DNA from 2 places in the Evansella cellulosilytica DSM 2522 genome. Region 2 is predicted to be linked to the other one. Evidence: riboswitches for the same ligand, from Rfam matches in the RefSeq annotation. Region 2 holds a riboswitch; the other holds the start of a gene.
The links. A riboswitch is a leader RNA that binds a small molecule or an ion and turns the genes downstream of it on or off. The one in region 2 is predicted to bind cobalamin.
Positions count from the first base shown of each region.

Region 1: it holds a riboswitch for cobalamin, as region 2 does, so the genes downstream of both, BCELL_RS20680 (ribonucleoside-diphosphate reductase subunit alpha) here and BCELL_RS21705 (prenyltransferase/squalene oxidase repeat-containing protein) in region 2, are expected to answer to the same signal.

Region 1 covers NC_014829.1:4,521,032-4,525,856, reverse strand. Annotated here, with positions in the region: gene BCELL_RS20690 (hypothetical protein) at 1-125, shown strand, start outside; gene BCELL_RS20685 (Cof-type HAD-IIB family hydrolase) at 917-1,660, shown strand; cobalamin riboswitch at 1,919-2,115, shown strand; gene BCELL_RS20680 (ribonucleoside-diphosphate reductase subunit alpha) at 2,292-4,472, shown strand; gene BCELL_RS20675 (ribonucleotide-diphosphate reductase subunit beta) at 4,490-4,825, shown strand, end outside.
Region 2 covers NC_014829.1:3,054,370-3,059,194, forward strand. Annotated here, with positions in the region: gene BCELL_RS21700 (DUF4430 domain-containing protein) at 1-427, opposite strand, end outside; gene BCELL_RS21705 (prenyltransferase/squalene oxidase repeat-containing protein) at 766-2,067, opposite strand; cobalamin riboswitch at 2,195-2,387, opposite strand; gene BCELL_RS14195 (hypothetical protein) at 2,472-3,035, opposite strand; gene plsY (glycerol-3-phosphate 1-O-acyltransferase PlsY) at 3,143-3,784, opposite strand; gene BCELL_RS14205 (PucR family transcriptional regulator) at 3,973-4,825, shown strand, end outside.

The sequences.
Region 1 (4,825 bases), 1.5 Mb from region 2:
TTCTGAAGAAGATAAGAATAATCGAGTTAAAACGATTAAATTATTTACAATTCTTTCTATATATTCACTATAAAGCGTATGTGTTGTATGGCACACAGTACTTAATTGAAAAAGCGAGAGCGTGAAGGTGAGGGAAATGAATCCGGGTTAAAGTGAACCCGGGTTCAAAAGTCTCACCTTCAAATCAGGAGAAAAAGCGAGAAAAAGAGAGCATGAAGGTGAGGGAAATGAACCCGGGTTAAAACGAACCCGGGTTCAAAAGTCTCACCTTCAAACCAGGAGAAAAAGCGAGAAAAGAAGAGTTTGAAGGTGAGGGAAATGAACCCGGGTTAAAACGAACCCGGGTTCGAAAGTCTCACCTTCAAATCAGGAGAAAAAGGGAGGAAAAGCGAGTTTGAAGGTGAGGGAAATGAACCCGGGTTAAAACGAACCCGGGTTCGAAAGTCTCACCTTCAAATCAGGAGAAAAAGCGAGAAAAGAAGAGTTTGAAGGTGAGGGAAATGAACCCGGGTTAAAACGAACCCGGGTTCAAAAGTCTCACCTTCAAACCAGGAGAAAAAGCGAGAAAAGAAGAGTTTGAAGGTGAGGGAAATGAACCCGGGTTAAAACGAACCCGGGTTCGAAAGTCTCACCTTCAAATCAGGAGAAAAAGCGAGAAAAGAAGAGTTTGAAGGTGAGGGAAATGAACCCGGGTTAGAGCGAACCCGGGTTCAAAAGTCTCACCTTCAAACCAGGAGAAAAAGGGAGAAAAAGTGAGTTTGAAGGTGAGGAAAATGAACCGGGTTCATATCACCACACCACTCACCTTTAAATTAAAACGATCTTCCTCGAAAACCGTGTCTAGAAAGTCTCACCCAAGAGTAAAACATATCCTGATATGGTAAACTGACAATACAAGAAAGAAAGGGTGGAGTACATGCAAGCTATTAAATTAATTGCACTAGATATGGATGGCACTTTGCTGAACAGTGATCATAGCATTTCAGATGCAAATCGACTTGCCATTATGGAAGCGGAGCAAAATGGGATGACGGTTGTGATAAGTACTGGTAGATCCATTTTGACATTAAAGCCATACATAGAATCACTAAATTTATCGTCCTACATTGTAACGGTAAATGGAAGTTTGATCTGGGACAACAAAGGGGAAGTTTTCGATCAAAGTGAACTAGCTCCAGATTTAATAAAAATGATGTGGGACTTAAAAAAGAAATATGATCTTCATTTTTGGGCAGTAACGCCAGAAAAAGTTTGGCGGGACGAATTTCCAGAGGATGAGATTGAAGCGCACGAATGGTTGAAATTTTGTTATCATATTGAAGATGATAAAACGAGAAAAACAGTTTTTGAATTTTTGTCAAAAGATGATCGGTTAGAAATAACGAACTCGAATCCTGTGAACCTAGAAATTAACGCGGCAGGAATTAACAAAGCTTCTGCGCTAAGAAAAATATGTGAGGAACTTGGCATAACAATGGACAATGTGCTCGCAATGGGAGATAGCTTAAATGATATTGCGATGATTAAAGAAGCAGGAGTAGGCGTTGCGATGGGGAATGCACAACCTGTTGTCAAAGACGCTGCTGATTGGGTGACAACGAAAAACAATGAAGATGGTGTCGCTTTAGGCATTAAAAAGTTTGCTTTGAAAACGATATAATGACTTATCAAGCTATAGAAATTATTATGATTAGATACAGTTCTCCGCGAGCCCACTAACCAACTTGTAGTGGGCTGTGAACGGAAGGCTGCGGCACTGTACTTACTTAGCATAGAAGTCAATAGGAAAACCTTTTGAGTCAGTATCGTCATATTTTGTCGAAAAATAGTTGAACGAATATGGTTGCGTTCAATGACAAGATTCGATACACTCATCATACTAGATAAAGTTTCAAAAACAAATGAAAACACTATATATTGATTTTGCTGAAATAAAGGTGCTATTTTTATAGCTTAATAGGGAATTCGGTGTGAATCCGAAACTGTCCCCGCAACTGTAAATGCAGACGAAATGAGAAATCCACTGTGCAAGGAGGCTGAAAGGCTTTTGCATGGGAAGGCTCAAAGTAGGTTGAAGCATTAGTCAGGAGACCTGCCTTCTATTTCAACAGTTTCATGTCTTCGGGGAATGAGATCATGGAGCGGCAGGACGGTGGATATAGAATTAATAGTATCTCTATTAAGAAGATTCTATTCTTATGCCACAAATATGACATGCCGACTCCGTAAGCCAAGCTCTTCCTCCGTTGAGGAAGGGCTTTTTTATTTTTTACTAAAAAGGAGAGATTGTAATGAATACTTTAGTGAAGGAATTAGACGTCTGGGATGAACTAAAGAAAAAATATGAGCACTTAAATTGGGGAAACTGGCATTTTGATAAGAGTGAAAAGGACTTGTTATTAGCTGCACTTGATCGTATTTCAAGTGACGAGCCTGATTGGACGTATGTTGCAGCGACGATTCGGCTGCAGCAGCTATATAAACAAGTAGCTGAGAAGCGGCAAATGAGACCTGAAGAGGTGTATACAGGATTTGCTCATAACGTTACTTATTTAGTAGAAGCAGGCTTTTACGATCAAGATTTAGCAGGCGCCTACCAAAAAGATGATTTAGAGAGATTAGAAGCAGCACTAAATAAATCAAATGACTCCAAATTTACTTATCTAGGTTTACATACATTAATCGACCGCTATCTTACGCGAGACCATGAAGGACATATACTAGAATTACCGCAAGAGCGTTTTATGATCATCGCGATGACATTAATGAAAGAGGAGAAGCAAAGCAAGCGCCTCGACTATGTTTTAGAAGCATATTGGGCACTATCAAATCTTTATATGACAGTAGCGACACCGACGTTGTCTAATGCGGGGAAAACACATGGGCAGTTATCAAGCTGTTTCATTGATACGATGGATGATAGTTTAAGAGGGATTTTTGATAGTACGACAGATGCTGCGACATTAAGTAAAAACGGTGGTGGGATCGGCATTTATTTAGGGAAGATTAGAGCGAAGGGCTCATCAATCAAAGGTTTTAAAGGGACATCGTCTGGGGTGCTTCCTTGGATGAAGCAATTAAACAACACAGCAGTATCGGTAGATCAACTAGGACAAAGGCAAGGAGCAATTGCCGTTTATTTAGATGTGTGGCACAAAGATATCTTTTCATTTTTAGATGCTAAGTTAAATAATGGTGACGAAAGAAAACGGACGCACGATTTATTTACAGGTGTTTGTTTACCTGACTTATTTATGGAGAAGGTCGAAGCGAGAGAAGCGTGGTTTTTATTTGATCCTCATGAGGTACGCCAAACAATGGGCTTTAGCTTAGAAGATTTCTATGATGAAGAGCGAGGCGCAGGCAGCTTTAGAGAAAAATATGAGCAATGCGTCAGAGATCCACGACTTTCAAAAGAAAGTGTCCCTGCGATTGAAATCATGAAACGGGTCATGATTTCTCAGCTTGAGACAGGAACGCCATATATGTTTTATCGTGATGAGGCCAATAGGCAAAATCCGAATGCGCACTGTGGCATGATGTACGGCTCAAATCTTTGCACAGAGATTATGCAAAATATGAGTGCAACAACGATAAAGGAAGAAACAACAGAGGATGGGAAGATACTCATTACAAAAGAAGCGGGAGATTACGTTGTGTGTAATTTAAGCTCTATTAACCTAGCTACGGCCGTAACGGATGGGGTATTGTCCAGGCTTATACCGATACAAGTAAGAATGCTAGATAACGTGATTGATATAAATAATATTGAAGTACCACAAGCGAGGCTGACAAATGAGAAATACAGAGCAATCGGGCTAGGTACGTTTGGATGGCATCATCTTCTAGCGATAACAGGACTTCGTTGGGAATCTGAAGAGGCTATCAACTTTGCTGACAAGCTCTATGAAAAGATCGCTTATTTAACGATCGAAGCAAGTATGGAATTAGCGAAGGAAAAGGGAGCTTACGAAAAGTTTGAAAATTCCGCTTGGCATACAGGAAAGTATTTTTCACAGAGGAATTATACGGATGAAAAGTGGATAGCGCTTGCGGAAATGGTTAATAGAAGTGGTTTGCGTAATGGCTACTTAATGGCAGTTGCACCTAACTCTTCAACGGCGATCATTGCGGGAACGACAGCTTCAATAGATCCAATTTATCGTAAAGAGTATGCTGAGGAAAAAAAGAATTTTCGTATTCCTGTAACAGCGCCAGATATTTCACCGGCAACGACGTGGTATTACAAGTCAGCACATGATATTGACCAAATATGGAGTGTAAAACAGAACGGGGCACGTCAAAAGCATATTGATCAAGGAGTGTCGTTTAATATTTATGTAAAAAACACGGTGAAGGCGAAGGAGTTACTAGACATTCACTTGTCGGCATGGAAGCATGGGTTAAAATCAACGTATTACGTTCGCTCGACATCTAGTGAAATAGATGAGTGTGAGAGCTGTGCAAGCTAAAGGAAGGTTGTGTGAAAATGGATAAATTACAAGAAAGAAAGCTGTACGACGTAACAGCACCGAATGCATCAACACGAATTATTAACGGTGAAAGCTCTAATGTATTGAACTGGGACGATGTTCGTTTTAAATGGGCATATCCATTATATAAAAACATGCTAGCGAATTTTTGGACACCGTTTGAGATTAACATGGGGAACGATGTGAAACAGTATGATAAGCTCGAGCCGAAGGAAAGAGAAGCATTTGATAAAATTATTGGCTTACTCGCCTTCTTAGATAGTATTCAAACAGACTACTCGATGCATGTGGCACGCTATTTAACAGATTCTAGCTTGTCGGCATTAATGACT
Region 2 (4,825 bases):
TATCAGACTCTTTTTTTCTCGGTTCTTCTGGATGTGAACGCTCTTCCTTTTGTGATTGACTTTTCTTTTCACTCGAATCATTATGATTACTACTTGATGACTCTTCACGATCTTCTACTGTATCAGCACTAGTAGATTTGCTTGAATTTGCAGTTTCACTATCATTCGGATCATCTTTATGTAAAGATTCCTCTACCTTTTCAATAGATTCCTCTTTTTCTTCCGTATTATCGTCTATTTCCACTTCATTTATTTTTAAGTCATTATTAATATCGCTAAATTTCCGTTCACTTATAGCATCTTTTCCAGTCAAATCAGAAATCGTTAATGAAGAGCTATTTTGTCCTTGTCCACAACTAACTAAAAATAACACCATGACAGTAAATAGGAGTAAACGAAATAACTTACTTATATAAGTGACCTTCAACTTGTTTCCCTCCTATAAATGTATATCGGTTTATTATCTCGATTCTTGTTCTTCAAAAAAACGTGAGTAAAGAGGATGACTCAAAAGGCACTTTTATACCTTTTGAGCCAAACTATAAGCTAAGCAGGGTGTCTCCATAGTAACTACTCTAAGTGGATCGAATAAAAGAAAGTATAAGAATCGAGTGTAGCCATTGCCATGACTTTCTATAGACTATGAGACAGCCTCATCCTAACAAAATCGTAGTTGTTACTCTAAGCTTACATAATATAAATAAACGGTATGTGATGTCAGTTTCTTACCTGACTTCACTTCATACTTTTTTAAACTTTTTTTATTTAATTCAATACTTTTCTTCTTTGTGTAAAAAAGATAACTGTCCCAATGAGAAAGAATAAAGCACCAAGAGCAAGTACATGATAATTGGAAGTTGCTGTGTCAGGAAGGCGTTCTCCTTCTTGACTAGTGGTTTCTGTTTCGTTTGATGATTGATGTTCTGCCTGATTATTATTCTCGTTACCATTTGATTCTCCATCAGTTACAACTACCTGTTCATTGTCAACCTCTTGATCTTCTTTGAGCTTTTCCTTTTTTTCCTCTTCTTCAATTAACTCTTCTTGTTCTTCAGTGTCAACATCACCCGGGGAATCTACAGGTTCCTGTGTCTCTTCATCATTTGGATCCTCGACCTGATCACCTGGAGTTTCTTCGATAGGTTCAGGTTCAACCTCCGGCTCTACATAACTAAAGTCATATAAATGACTAACTCCTAAATTGTTATAAGCTACTAAAGCTTGAAATGCTTGTTCTGTTGACATACTATTTTCTGATGTATCGCTTAATAGCCATTTATATGCACCGTTTTCTAGTTGGTAATCTAGTAAATGTTGAAGGGGGTGGTGTCCATCATTATAAAAAGGCTCTTGTGTAACATCGACTCCTACAGATGACAATCCTATAATAACCTGAGCTGCAGTGTTTGAGTTAACACCCCAGTTATCAAACCCTCCGTCTTCTTGCATGACGTCAGCTAATAATGTAACAGCCTTGTCAATTTCAGCTTGTACTTCATCTCGATCTTTATAAAAACCAAGAGCTGTTAATGCCATGCCCGTGAAATCTAAATCGGCATTAACACCATCCCAGCCCCAACCACCATGAGGTAGAGATTGTTCTAGAATTTTATTTAATAACTTTTCTTCTGTCCACAAAGCGTCTTCAGGTATATCGTATTCCCCTGTATTTAGTGCAATCAATCCATAAATTTGCGCAGATAGCATATTTATAAATTCATCAGAATATACTTTCTCGATTAAGTTTACCCCTTCAAAGTCTGTAGGGTCCTCGCCTATTGCAGCTACAGCAATGACCATTCTCTGTAAACTAGTACCCCTTAGTACTTGATCCAGATCCTCAACTAAATACCCTCTATAAAGTTCAGATACGTCATCTGGTAAATGATTAGCCTTCGCCAATGCTGCTATGGACCAATCTGTATAATGCTCTGTTTCAATTAAGTGTGCAGCAGTTCGTTCTATATCTTGTTTCACCTCTTGACTAGCTAACACATTCAACGGAAATAATAATAGAACAAGTATCATTGCGACAATAGATTTTCTTAATAAAAGTAATTTAGACATTTTTCGCTCTCCCTCTTTTTTATGTAATATTTTGGCATAAAAAAAATCCCCTTGAAGGAGAAGTTTGTCAAAGAAATAAACTTACAAAACAGTTCACTTCTTAACACCCTCCTATCCTCGTAGTACTGGTGAAAAAATAAAATAGGCAGGTTTCCTGGCTCATGGTCATAGCTTCCTACGTCTTCCCATCATTAAGACAGTGACATACTGTAGGTTGCTCCCATTTACAGTGGCGGGACCGCGTTGGATTTTCACCAAACTTCCCTATTAAGCTAAGATTCTATCACGAGAATTTTAGCACCTATTTTAACTTTCAATATTTTTATGTCGAATGTAATAATAACATAATGGATTGATTAATGTATATGATGAATGTTAAAAATTTTTAAAAAACTACTTTAAGACTATTGAAATAGCATGAATTTAATTAATAACGCAAATACTCTAGCTAGCAATATCCCAAACAGCAAGAGTGAGAAAGTAAATAACCACTTCGTTAAATTCTCTATTATGATATAAATAATAACAGATTTCTTCCTTGGAATTTGTCCCACTTTTATACGGTATGACAGTGGTCGAATTGGTAAACCAACAGTTCTTTTCAATTTCTCAAAATCTCTTTCCACATATCTGCAAAATTCTTCAAAATGAATATTTTTATCATCTGAATTTTTTATCAAATTATTTCTAAACTGATGATATGCATGTAAACAATCTGGGTGAAACAACTCATAGTACGTTTTCACCAATTTATTTACTTCGTTTATGATTGCAATACCATCATCTCGACTGATTTGTTTGTATAAGTACGGCTCCATCACTTTAAAAATCGGTAAATATACGCTATATAGTCTTTGCTTTGCGATTGAAACTCTTCCCTTTCTTGATGCAACAAAAAAACCTAAAAAAAACGAGATGCTTACTAACAAGATACTATATAATAATATGTGTTCTGTATGAATGTTCACTATGCCCCCTCCCCCTTTATTAATTCCACCAGAGCATGAATAGCTTACATTCGTAACCCTTTAAGCAAAAAAATACGACATTCATATATATGAATGCCGTGACCTACCTATGATTTGATGATTTCCTCACTAAGTTCCTCTTTTATTTGTTCCTGATACTTCTTTATTCTTTTATCTGTTATTTTGACTTCTTTACCGCAAATATAATTCGTTATATTCGATCGATGTAAATAAACCATAAATAACGAAAATAACGTAAATAATAGCATCAGCTCAAAACTACCTATAAAAATGGAATGAACGGTTAACGCAATGCCAATGGAAAGCGAACCAAAAAAAACATACTTTGTAATAAAAATAACTAAAAAGAATGTAGAGTAGCCGCTTAGAAATAATATCGGGTTTATTGTAATGAGAACTCCAGCTGTAGTAGCGACAGCTTTCCCACCACGAAAGTTAGCGAATACAGGAAAACAGTGTCCTAAAATGACGGCAACCCCGATATACACTGGATTAACCTCAATAGAAAATATCACAGGTAATGAAACTGCAAGCACACCTTTACTAACATCACCTAATAAAACGAGAATTCCTGCTTTTTTCCCTAAAACTAGTGCACTATTGGATGCTCCTAAGTTTCCGCTTCCAAAATTTCTTACATCCGCTCCATACTTGAGCTTACCTACAATAAGCGCAAATGGTATAGACCCGATTAAATATGCTAATAATATAATAAAATAGGTTTCCATTTAATCACCCCATAGTTTCGCAATAAAGGTTCATAGATTTAATTATATAATATATTGTCAATATTCATATACAATTAACAAAAAATGTAGAATTTAATTTTTTCCATACATATCGCTTACTGAATTGTTGATTCCTTTTTACCTTATAATTAATGTATAATTATATTAACACTTTTTGTGGAGTGATAATGATGAAAAAAGAACAAAAACATGACCCGTTCAAGAAATCTTTTGGAAGTTTAGAAAATCTAGTAGATAAAATTAGTGATGTGTTGAGCTGTCCCGTCACGATTGAAGATGCAAACCATAACTTATTAGTATATAGTTCACATGATGAACGAACAGATCAAGCGAGAATTGCTACCATTATCGGTCGAAGAGTACCAGAGAAAGTAATTAATCAATTTTGGAAGAACGGTATATTACCAAAGTTGCTTGAAACTAACAATCCAGTAAGAGTACCAGAAATTATAGATATGGGTATTAGTAATAGAGTTGCTATATCTATTAAAGCTAATAATGATATTTTAGGGTTTATATGGGTTTTGGAAATTAACAAGCAATTGAGCGATAATGACCTAGCATTACTGAAAATGGCAGCAGAGACTGCTAGAAATCAGCTTTTACAAAGACAAGTACGAAAACAAAAGCAAACAAAAGGTTACCAAGAATTTTTTTGGCAACTCCTAACAGGACATTTAACTTCCACTGAAGAAATAGTGAATAAATTTGATCAATTGGAAATAATCCCTCCTTCCTCCTTTTTCATTGTTATTTTTTCCTTTAATCATGACATTACTTTGGAAGAAGAACGTCATATTTCATATTTACTCACAATATCACAGCAAATTCGCACCGTTTTTTATGTCATTGATGGCAACGAATTGATTTTACTGAGTACTACAGTAAATGATAATGATTTTGATATAAATTTCTCTTCCTTTCTCACAAACTTTACATCACAAATGAAAAAAAAGTTTAGTATTGATGACATAATAAGCGGCGCTGGAAATAAATACAATAAATATGAAAATATTGAGA